Regions from separate parts of the Spirosoma sp. 209 genome, predicted to be linked through region 1. Evidence: riboswitches for the same ligand, from Rfam matches in the RefSeq annotation. Region 1 holds a riboswitch; the other holds the start of a gene.

Region 1 (4,415 bases):
TCTTGTAGGTAATTACGCCATCTTTAACGTCTTTTTTGTTCGGCAGGCCGAGGTGTTCCTTGGGCGTAACGTAACAGAGCATGGCCGTACCGAACCAGCCAATCATGGCCGCGCCAATACCCGATGTGATGTGGTCATAGCCGGGGGCAATATCGGTTGTGAGCGGCCCGAGCGTGTAAAAAGGGGCTTCGTTACATTCCCGCAGCTGCTTGTCCATGTTAGCCTTGATCAGGTGCATGGGAACGTGGCCGGGGCCTTCAATCATCACCTGAACATCGTGCTGCCAGGCAAGTTTAGTCAGCTCGCCCAGGGTTTCGAGTTCGGCAAACTGAGCCGCATCGTTGGCGTCGGCAATGGAGCCGGGGCGCAGTCCGTCGCCCAGCGAGAACGACACATCATAGGCCTTCATGATCTCGCAGATTTCGTCAAAATGCGTATACAGGAAGTTTTCCTTATGGTGGGCCAGGCACCACTTGGCCATGATGCTGCCCCCCCGCGAAACGATACCCGTCACGCGCCGGGCCGTCAGCGGAATATAGCGCAGCAGCACGCCGGCATGAATGGTGAAATAATCGACCCCCTGTTCGGCCTGCTCGATGAGCGTATCCCGAAACAGCTCCCAGGTCAGGGCCTCGGCTTTCCCGTTTACCTTTTCAAGAGCCTGATAGATGGGTACCGTGCCGACGGGCACCGGACAGTTCCGGATGATCCACTCGCGGGTTTCGTGAATGTTCTTGCCTGTCGATAGATCCATCAGCGTATCGCCACCCCAGCGGCAGCTCCATACGGCTTTTTCGACCTCTTCGTCAATGCCCGACGACACAACCGAGTTGCCGATATTGGTGTTGATCTTGACCAGGAAATTACGGCCAATAATCATCGGCTCGCTCTCGGGGTGGTTGATGTTGGCCGGGATGATGGCCCGTCCGGCGGCTACTTCCTGCCGAACAAATTCGGGCGTGATATAGGGAGCGGGGGTGTTGGCGCCAAAGCTGTTGCCCGGGTGCTGTTTCCAGAGCGACGACTGATCGTTGAGGGTATCGATCCGCTGATTTTCCCGAATCGCGATGTACTCCATCTCGGGGGTAATGATGCCTTTGCGGGCGTAATGGAGCTGCGTCACGTTCTGGCCCGCCCTGGCCCGCACCGGAAACCGGATGTGAGCAAACCGCAGGGCGTCCAGATCGGGGTTGGCCAGTCGCTGGTTGCAGTAGTCCGACGAAAACGACGTCAGCTGTTCGGTATCGCCCCGGTCCCGGATCCACGGTTCCCGCAGCCGATCGAGGCCGAGTTGCAGGTCGATGCTGGCGTCGGGGTCGGTATAGGGGCCGCTGGTATCATACACCGTTACGGGCGCGTTGGGCTGGCTGACTTTCCGGTTGCCCACCTGCGTGACCGTATCCGACAGGGTGATTTCGCGCATGGCCACGCGGATGTCATAGAGTTGGCCGGGCACGTAGATTTTGCGCGAACCGGTCAGGGGCTGGCGCGTAATGGTCTGCTGCGAAGGCAGTTGTTCAGTTTTCTGGCTCATCGTTATCCTCCCTGGGTTGCTTGTAGAATGGTAATTTTTTCGCTGCCCGACAGGGCAAGCTGTGCCCAGGCCGTGCGGGGCACAATGGCATTGTTGACCGCTACGGCTATGCCTTTGCGGTCGGCCATAGCCAGTTGAGCGAGAAGACTCTCGAGCGATGCCGTATCGGGCGTTTCTACGGACTGGTTATTGACGAATACAATCATGGAACCTGTGCTTCAGCGCATAGAAAAGCACAAGCCAGGGAGCGAACCGCTCGGATAAACCGGAAAGAAGGCGAAAAAACAGGAGCAGGCCACTATGGCGCCACGCGCACAGAGCCACTACAGGAATCTATTGTCTCGCTTTTCCCTCCGCAGGTATTATCCTGTTCAGGTTCAAAGGGTGATCTCTCAGCCCGTACGGGCACCCCTAAAGCTTCGCTTTTCAGCAAGACAAATGTAGAAACGATTTTCAATAATCTATTTTTCGATAACTAATTTATTGGTACAGAGGGTAGCCTGGTAGCCGATAAGTGATGTCTATTGAATTGGTTATCAGTTGATAGATGGAGCATAAATAAACAGGAGTGGGTGCATATAAGCAGCAGCCCCGACACAGATGGTCGGGGCTGGGCACTCCTACACGAAGGTTGTGTTACTCGTTGTCAATCAGCTCGGCGCCCGACTCCATATCGGCTGCCTCGTCGTTCGTAATGGCTGGCAACCCGATGTTCTTACGCATCGATCCGTACCCGCGACAGGCGGATGTCGGAGCGGTTGAACTGGCGCTGCATCTCGGCAAAGACCCAGTCGATGGCTTCGTCGGGGTCGGTGGCCGCAACGGATAAGTCTTCATTCAGCCGAAGCTGGTTTTTCATTTCGTCGAGCACATCGAAGACGACCCGGATTATCTGCTTTCTTTTTGTGACCATAACAAAAGGTGGCTAAACAGAGGGTTACGCAACCAGCAGGCTATATGACAGCCTGACAAAACCGACGATGACCGCTTCTGTCAGATTTGTTCAGCATGTTGTTTATGGTCTAAAAGTAAGCGCTTTTGTCTATAGTTATATTATGTATGATAAAAAAATATTATAGTGTTGCCTGGCTCTCTCGCCAGGCATCAGCATCGGGCCGAAAGGGCCAGCCGCGGGTTGCCGTTTTTTTGTTAGAATCGGCTGTTCATGCGGGCGAAGATGGCGTCGATTTCCGGGCGGGAGGCCATGCGATTGGTTTCTGAAGTGCCGTAGCCAATCTCGGTTGCGCTAGCCTGCAGGCCGTTCATCATGGCGTCGGCAAAGTCGCCGACGGGCACGCCGAAGGTGTGCAGCCCCGGCCCGCCCAGGTCGGTATTGACGGCTGGCGGTACCAGTTCAATAACCTCGATCGAGGTGTTGGCCAGTTGATGCCGCAGGGACATCGTAAACGAGTGCAGAGCCGCTTTGGTGGCGCTGTATATCGGGGCAAACGCGCCCGGTACAAAGGCGAGCCCCGATGTTACGTTGACAATGGCCGACTGTGGGTGTTGCTTCAAATGCGGAATAAACAGCGTAGCCAGGTGCAGCGGAGCTTCCAGATTGATCGCAATTTCCTGCTGGCTCTCGCTCCAGTCGTCCTGGCTATCGGCCAGCTGCATCCGGCGCTGAATACCCGCGTTGTTGATCAGTACATTGACCTGCGGAAACTCGGTACGGACCCAGTCGAGCAGCGCTACTCGTTCAGCCGCCTGGCCTACATCGCATTGGCGCGTGTGAAGCTGTGGGTACTTTTGTTGGGCTTCCTGCAGCTTATTGGCGCGTCGGCCACAGATAATGACCTGGCTGCCTGCCTGAAGAAACCGCTCGGCCAGGGCCCAGCCAATGCCGGAGGCTCCGCCCGTAATCAGGACGGTGTTGGTTGACGTATTCATGGGGGTAGTAGTCTTTATGGAAAGACCACGACCCGGGCCTTTTGTTTGGTCCCGTCGCCCTGACCTAGTTTGCGTCTGCTGAACGCCGTCGTACGGCTGCTCAACCCGGCTTCCGTTTATCGAAGAACTGCCGCATGAACAGGAGCTGATAGGATATAGCGGTATTCCAGTACGTCCAGTTGTGGCCGCCGGGCCGGGTGATGTAGTCGTGGGCTATGTTGCGCTCCAGGAGTTTGTCGTGCAGGTTGTTGTTGACCCGGAAAAAGAAATCGTCGGTGCCGCAGTCGATAATCAGCGAGAGCGAGCCGGGAGTCAGCAGATGAAGCAGGTTGATGACCGTATGCTGCTCCCAGCGGTCGGGAAACTGGGCATACGGACCCAGCCGTTTGGCAATGTCCCAGTTGTTCGGAAACGGCCGAATGTCGACTCCGCCACTCATGCTGCCGGCGGCTCCGAAAATGTCCTGATGCCGGAACGCCAGGTAGAGCCCGCCGTGGCCGCCCATACTCAGGCCCGTAATGGCCCGCCCCTGCCGGTCTTTGATGGTTTTGTAATGGCTGTCGACCCAGGCTACCAGCTCGTTGGAGACGTAGGTTTCGTAGCGGAACGACGCATCGACGGGGCTATCGTAATACCAGCTGCCGTAGTTGCCGTCCGGGCAAACTACAATGATCCCGTTGGCGTCTACCGCCCGGCTCAGGGCGGGTGCTTTCTGAATCCAGTTGCTGTAGTTACCGCTATACCCATGGAGCAGATAAACGACCGGGAACTCGGCGCCGGTGGTATACGAGTCGGGCGTGATCACCACGGCCCTGATCGTTTTTTTCATCGATGCGCTATAGGTGTCGACAGTATCGACTTTGGCGGCCCGGGCGTGGCCAGTAAACAGCAGGAAACAGAACAGAAAAAGTGCGCGGCTGGCCGTCATGGGAGTGGGGGTAAGGGTATAGGAACAGAGGTTGCGGTGTGAAGTTATGGCTGGCGGAGCTGC
Region 2 (4,415 bases), on a different contig from region 1:
AATACCGAATGGACGGGTCAGATTGAGCTGATGGCGGGGCAGCAGTACGACATTCGCATGGACTACCTCGAAAACGAAGGAGTGGCCAACGCCAGGCTAATGTGGAGTTCGGCCCAGTTCGACAGGGCTGTGATCGGCAAACCCTTTCTCTTCAGCGCCCCCATCGTAACCGCCAGCCAGCCCGAAACTGACGGGGCACTGACCGTTTTCCCATCGCCCGCCCGCGAGCAGGTTACGGTCCGGTACGTAGCGCTGAAGTCCGGAACAGCCCAGATCGACGTGGTAGACCTGCTGGGCCGCCGAACCTACACCCGACCCGTTCGCGTCGTGAGCGGTCCGAACGATTACCTGATTCCGGTGGGCGACTGGCCCGCCGGCGTGTACCAGATTGCGGTTCATCCGGCGGGCCAGCCAGCTACGTACCGGCGCTTGCTAATCCGCTAGAAACGGACCCGAATACCTGCCAAGAAATTACGCCCAGCCTGCGGATAGTACCCGTTTTCGGCTACTACGCGCCCTTCCGATACGTAGGCGTAGGTATAGCCGTTCGACTCATACAGCTCGTTGAGCACGTTGTTGAGCAGCAGCGTAAACGCAATTTCCTGGGCAAACTTCGGCTTCAGGGTATAGATGAACCGGATGTCGTTCGTGAAGTACGGGTTCAGACTCCGGCTCTCGGTCGAGGTGTTGTCCAGATACTGCTTCCCGACGTATTTCGACAGCAGACTCAGCTCCAGCCGTTTGGCGGGCGTGAATAGCAGCTGCGAGCCGGCAATCACAGCGGGCGAGAACGAAATGTCGGTTTCGCCGTAGCGGTTGGCGACCTGTTCGCCCGTGTCGTAGTTGTCGAGGTATTCGGTAAAGCCTTTCACCCGGTTGCGGCTGAAGGTAGCATTCACGTTCCAGCGCAGGGTTTTGGCCAGTTGCGTACCGGCTTCCAGCTCAATACCGGCGCGGTAGCTTACCGGTATGTTGACCCGGTTGTAGGCACCCACATCGTTCAGCTGCCCCGACAGCACCAGCTGGTCGCGGTAGTTCATGTAGTAGGCATTGGCCGTAAACGCCAGCCGCTGCGCTTGCCATTTGTACCCCGCTTCGTAATCGATCAGCCGTTCGGCGCGGGGGCGGCTGGCGGGCGTTGACTGGGTGTAGTCGTCGCGGTTGGGTTCGCGATGGCCCACGCCCACCGATGCGTACAGCGTGCTCCGGTCGTTGATCGTGTAGGTCAGTCCGCCTTTGGGGTTGAAGAACGTCAGGCGGTCGTCCTGCTGTACGTTTTTCAGCTGGTTGTTGAAGCCCAGGAACGAGTACGATACCGTACGAACCTGCATGTCGAGGAAACCGTTGAGCCGGTTGCTGACCTGATAAAACGCTTTTGCATAGAGGTTAAAATCGTTTTTGGTAGCGTCGTTATCGTAATACCGATCCCGGATGTTGGTAGCCCCGGCCACGCGGGCCCAGATGATTTCGCCGAAGTGTTTGCCTTCATACTGGTTCCAGCCGCCACCGATGTTGGCTGTCAGCTTCCCGAAACTGTTATAGTCGAGCGAGAAAACCGTGCCGTAGAAGTCGTTGTCGAGCCAGCGCCGGCGAATGAAGTCGGTTTTTGTGATGGTCGAGTCGCCGATAACCACGTTGGGCAGCCCGTAGTCGCTGAAGTCTTCGCCATCGCGGTACTGTTCGTAGTAGCCGCGTCCTTTTGTGTAGAAAAACGACAGGTTGGCGCGCCAGTTGCGGTTCAGCTCGTGCGAGCTGATGAGCTGGTAGTTATCCTGCTGGTAGTTGTCGGTTTCGTTATCGTAGGTGTAGGGATTATAGGTCCGGTTTGTCTTGAGCAGACTCTCGGGCACCCCGCCCCACGACTGGTAGGTCTGTTCCTGACCCGAGAACACGTTCAGCCGAACAAAGCTTTTCTTCGCGTAATACCCGCCCGACAGATAAAACGAGCGCAGATCCGAAAACGCCCGATCCACATACCCGTCCGAGTAGATGCGCGACAGCCGGGCATCGAGTACAAAGTGGCCCGGGATCGCGCCCGACTTGAGCAGGCCGGTTCCGGCCAGTACGTTCACTTTTCGCGTACCGAACGAGCCGCCCGAGATATTGGTCTCGGCATACGGGTTTTTCTCGAGCGAATTGGTCTGGATGTTCACCGACGCCCCAAACGCCCCCGCCCCGTTGGTCGACGTACCGACCCCGCGCTGGATCTGGATGCTACTCACCGACGAGGCAAAATCGGGCATGTTGACGAAGAAAGTACCCTGCGATTCGGCGTCGTTATACGGTATGCCGTTGAGCGTCACGTTTACCCGCGTTGCATCGGAACCGCGTATCCGGATACCCGTATACCCAACGCCCGCGCCCGCATCGGAAGTCGTAACAATGGATGGCGTAAAGTTGAGCAGCTGCGGAATATCCTGCCCCAGGTTGAGTTTGTTCAGCTCCCGGCGCGTCACGTCCGTATAGGCGATGGCCGATTTCTGATTGGCCCGGGTAGCGCTGACCACGACCTCGTCGACGGCGATGGCTGCTTTCCGGAGCGCGACCGTTACGGTAGCGTTCTGGCTGAGGTCCAGTGCCTGGGTCTGGGTTTCGTAGCCCAGCAGCGAAATCCGTAGGGTGGCCGGGCCGGGTTTGAGATTGGTGAGCCGGAAGGCCCCCGACGCATCGGCAAACGTGCCGGTATAGGTTCCTTCGATGGTCAGAGCCGCACCGGGCAGCGGTCCACCCTCCGCATCGCTGACTGTACCGGAAATAGAATACTGAGCCCAGGCGGGCAGGCTGACCAGCCACAACAGGGCCGCGAGGGTAGTGGTGAGATAGGAGGTCGTCTGTTTTTTCATAGCGAAAAAGCGACGATAGGCAAAGGGGCCGAACCTACCTGTATTGAGGTTGTATGTATAAAGTTGAAATCAGGCCCGACTAGCCAGCCTGGTGTTACCATCCCTTCGCAGCATTACCTGCGCAGGTTCAATGGGTATAATCTCAGCCCGTTGTTTTGGGGCACCCCTTAGAAGATTAGCACTGGCAAAGTTAGCACTATTTCTATAAAACAAGCGGCCATATCTATCGTTTCACTCTCAGAACCATGCCTGTATTGATATGACTGAGTTTGATTTGATCGTTTTACAAGAAGATATACCTGGTAAGCGACTGAAAGCGGGTGACATAGGTACAATTGTAACGGTTTACGGCGAAAGCAAAGCATTCGAGGTTGAATTTGTAACCTTAACCGGTGAATCTGTGGCTGTAGAGACCTTGTTACCGCATCAGATTCGGCCCGTTCGGTCGTCTGAAATCATGAGCGTACGCGACACGGCCGATCAGGTAGCCCTGAATTCGTAAACTTTTGAGCATTATCCTTTTCCGTAACCACAATTACTTCTAATTTTGCAATCCAAATTGCAAAAGCATGAGCAAAAAGAATCCCGGATTGGACTTTTTAGAAGACCCGGACGCATTAGAAGGCAAATTAGAGGAAGTGGGCGACTTCGTTCAGCAGAATCGTACGATCGTGCTGGGCGTGGTTGGGGTGATCGTTGCCTTGATTGTCGGTTTCTTCGGCTATCGGTACTACCAGAGCAGCCAGGACGAAACCGCCCAGGTTGAACTGTTCCCCTCGGTCTACCAGTTTGAAGCCGATTCGCTGAACAAAGCCCTCAATGGCGATGGTAAAACGCCGGGCCTGCTGGCCGTTGCTGACAACTATGGCTCTACCAAAGCTGGTGATCTGGCTAGCTTCTACGCCGGTGTGGCTCTTCTGAAGCAAGGCAAATATGACGCGGCTATCGAACGGCTGAACGAGTTCAGTTCGTCTGACCTGCTGGTTCAGGCCCGCGCTTATGCCCTCATTGGCGACGCCTACATGGAGAAGAAAAGCTATGACGAGGCCGCCGATCATTACCGGAAAGCCGCCGACTACAAGCCGAACAAATTCTTCACGGCGGGTTATCTGTTGAAACTGGCTGTTGCTCACGAGCAGGCCAAGCAGAACGATAAAGCCATCGAGGTATACAACGAAATTATTGACAAGTACGCGCAGTCTGCCGAGGCCGTTAGTGCCAAGAAGTATAAATCCGTGCTCGAAGCAGCGGTCGGCGAGTCGTAAGCGTATCTGAATCAATCAATACTGCCAGGGACAAAGCCGAATCGGGTTTGTCCCTTTTTTATTAGCCCCTATTTCTTCATCCGATTCTCATTCAGCCGTGGCCTGCCGGGCCACATGACCCATGTCTTCAGCCGATAAAAACCTGAGCGTTTTCGCCACTTCTGAACTGCCGGATGTAAGCCACCGGCGGTTTGCTATCCTGGTGGCCGAGTGGAACACCGAGGTGACCGAAGCCCTCTACAAAGGGGCCTACCAAACGCTGCTCCAGTACGGCGCCAAAGCCGAAAACATTGTACGCGGCAACGTG

The links. A riboswitch is a leader RNA that binds a small molecule or an ion and turns the genes downstream of it on or off. The one in region 1 is predicted to bind thiamine pyrophosphate.
Region 2: linked by a shared signal. The riboswitch ahead of B1C80_RS17125 (TonB-dependent receptor) and the one ahead of thiS (sulfur carrier protein ThiS) in region 1 are both predicted to bind thiamine pyrophosphate.

The regions. Positions count from the first base shown of each region.
Region 1 is NZ_MVEC01000023.1:108,913-113,327, forward strand. It holds gene thiC (phosphomethylpyrimidine synthase ThiC) at 1-1,534, opposite strand, end outside; gene thiS (sulfur carrier protein ThiS) at 1,537-1,740, opposite strand; TPP riboswitch at 1,866-1,957, opposite strand; gene B1C80_RS25575 (hypothetical protein) at 2,250-2,447, opposite strand; gene B1C80_RS25580 (SDR family oxidoreductase) at 2,684-3,424, opposite strand; gene B1C80_RS25585 (alpha/beta hydrolase family protein) at 3,525-4,352, opposite strand; gene B1C80_RS25590 (glycoside hydrolase family 18 protein) at 4,397-4,415, opposite strand, start outside.
Region 2 is NZ_MVEC01000009.1:433,067-437,481, forward strand. It holds gene B1C80_RS17120 (PQQ-dependent sugar dehydrogenase) at 1-444, shown strand, start outside; gene B1C80_RS17125 (TonB-dependent receptor) at 441-2,843, opposite strand; TPP riboswitch at 2,927-3,021, opposite strand; gene B1C80_RS28885 (DUF4926 domain-containing protein) at 3,103-3,345, shown strand; gene B1C80_RS17135 (tetratricopeptide repeat protein) at 3,413-4,108, shown strand; gene ribH (6,7-dimethyl-8-ribityllumazine synthase) at 4,230-4,415, shown strand, end outside.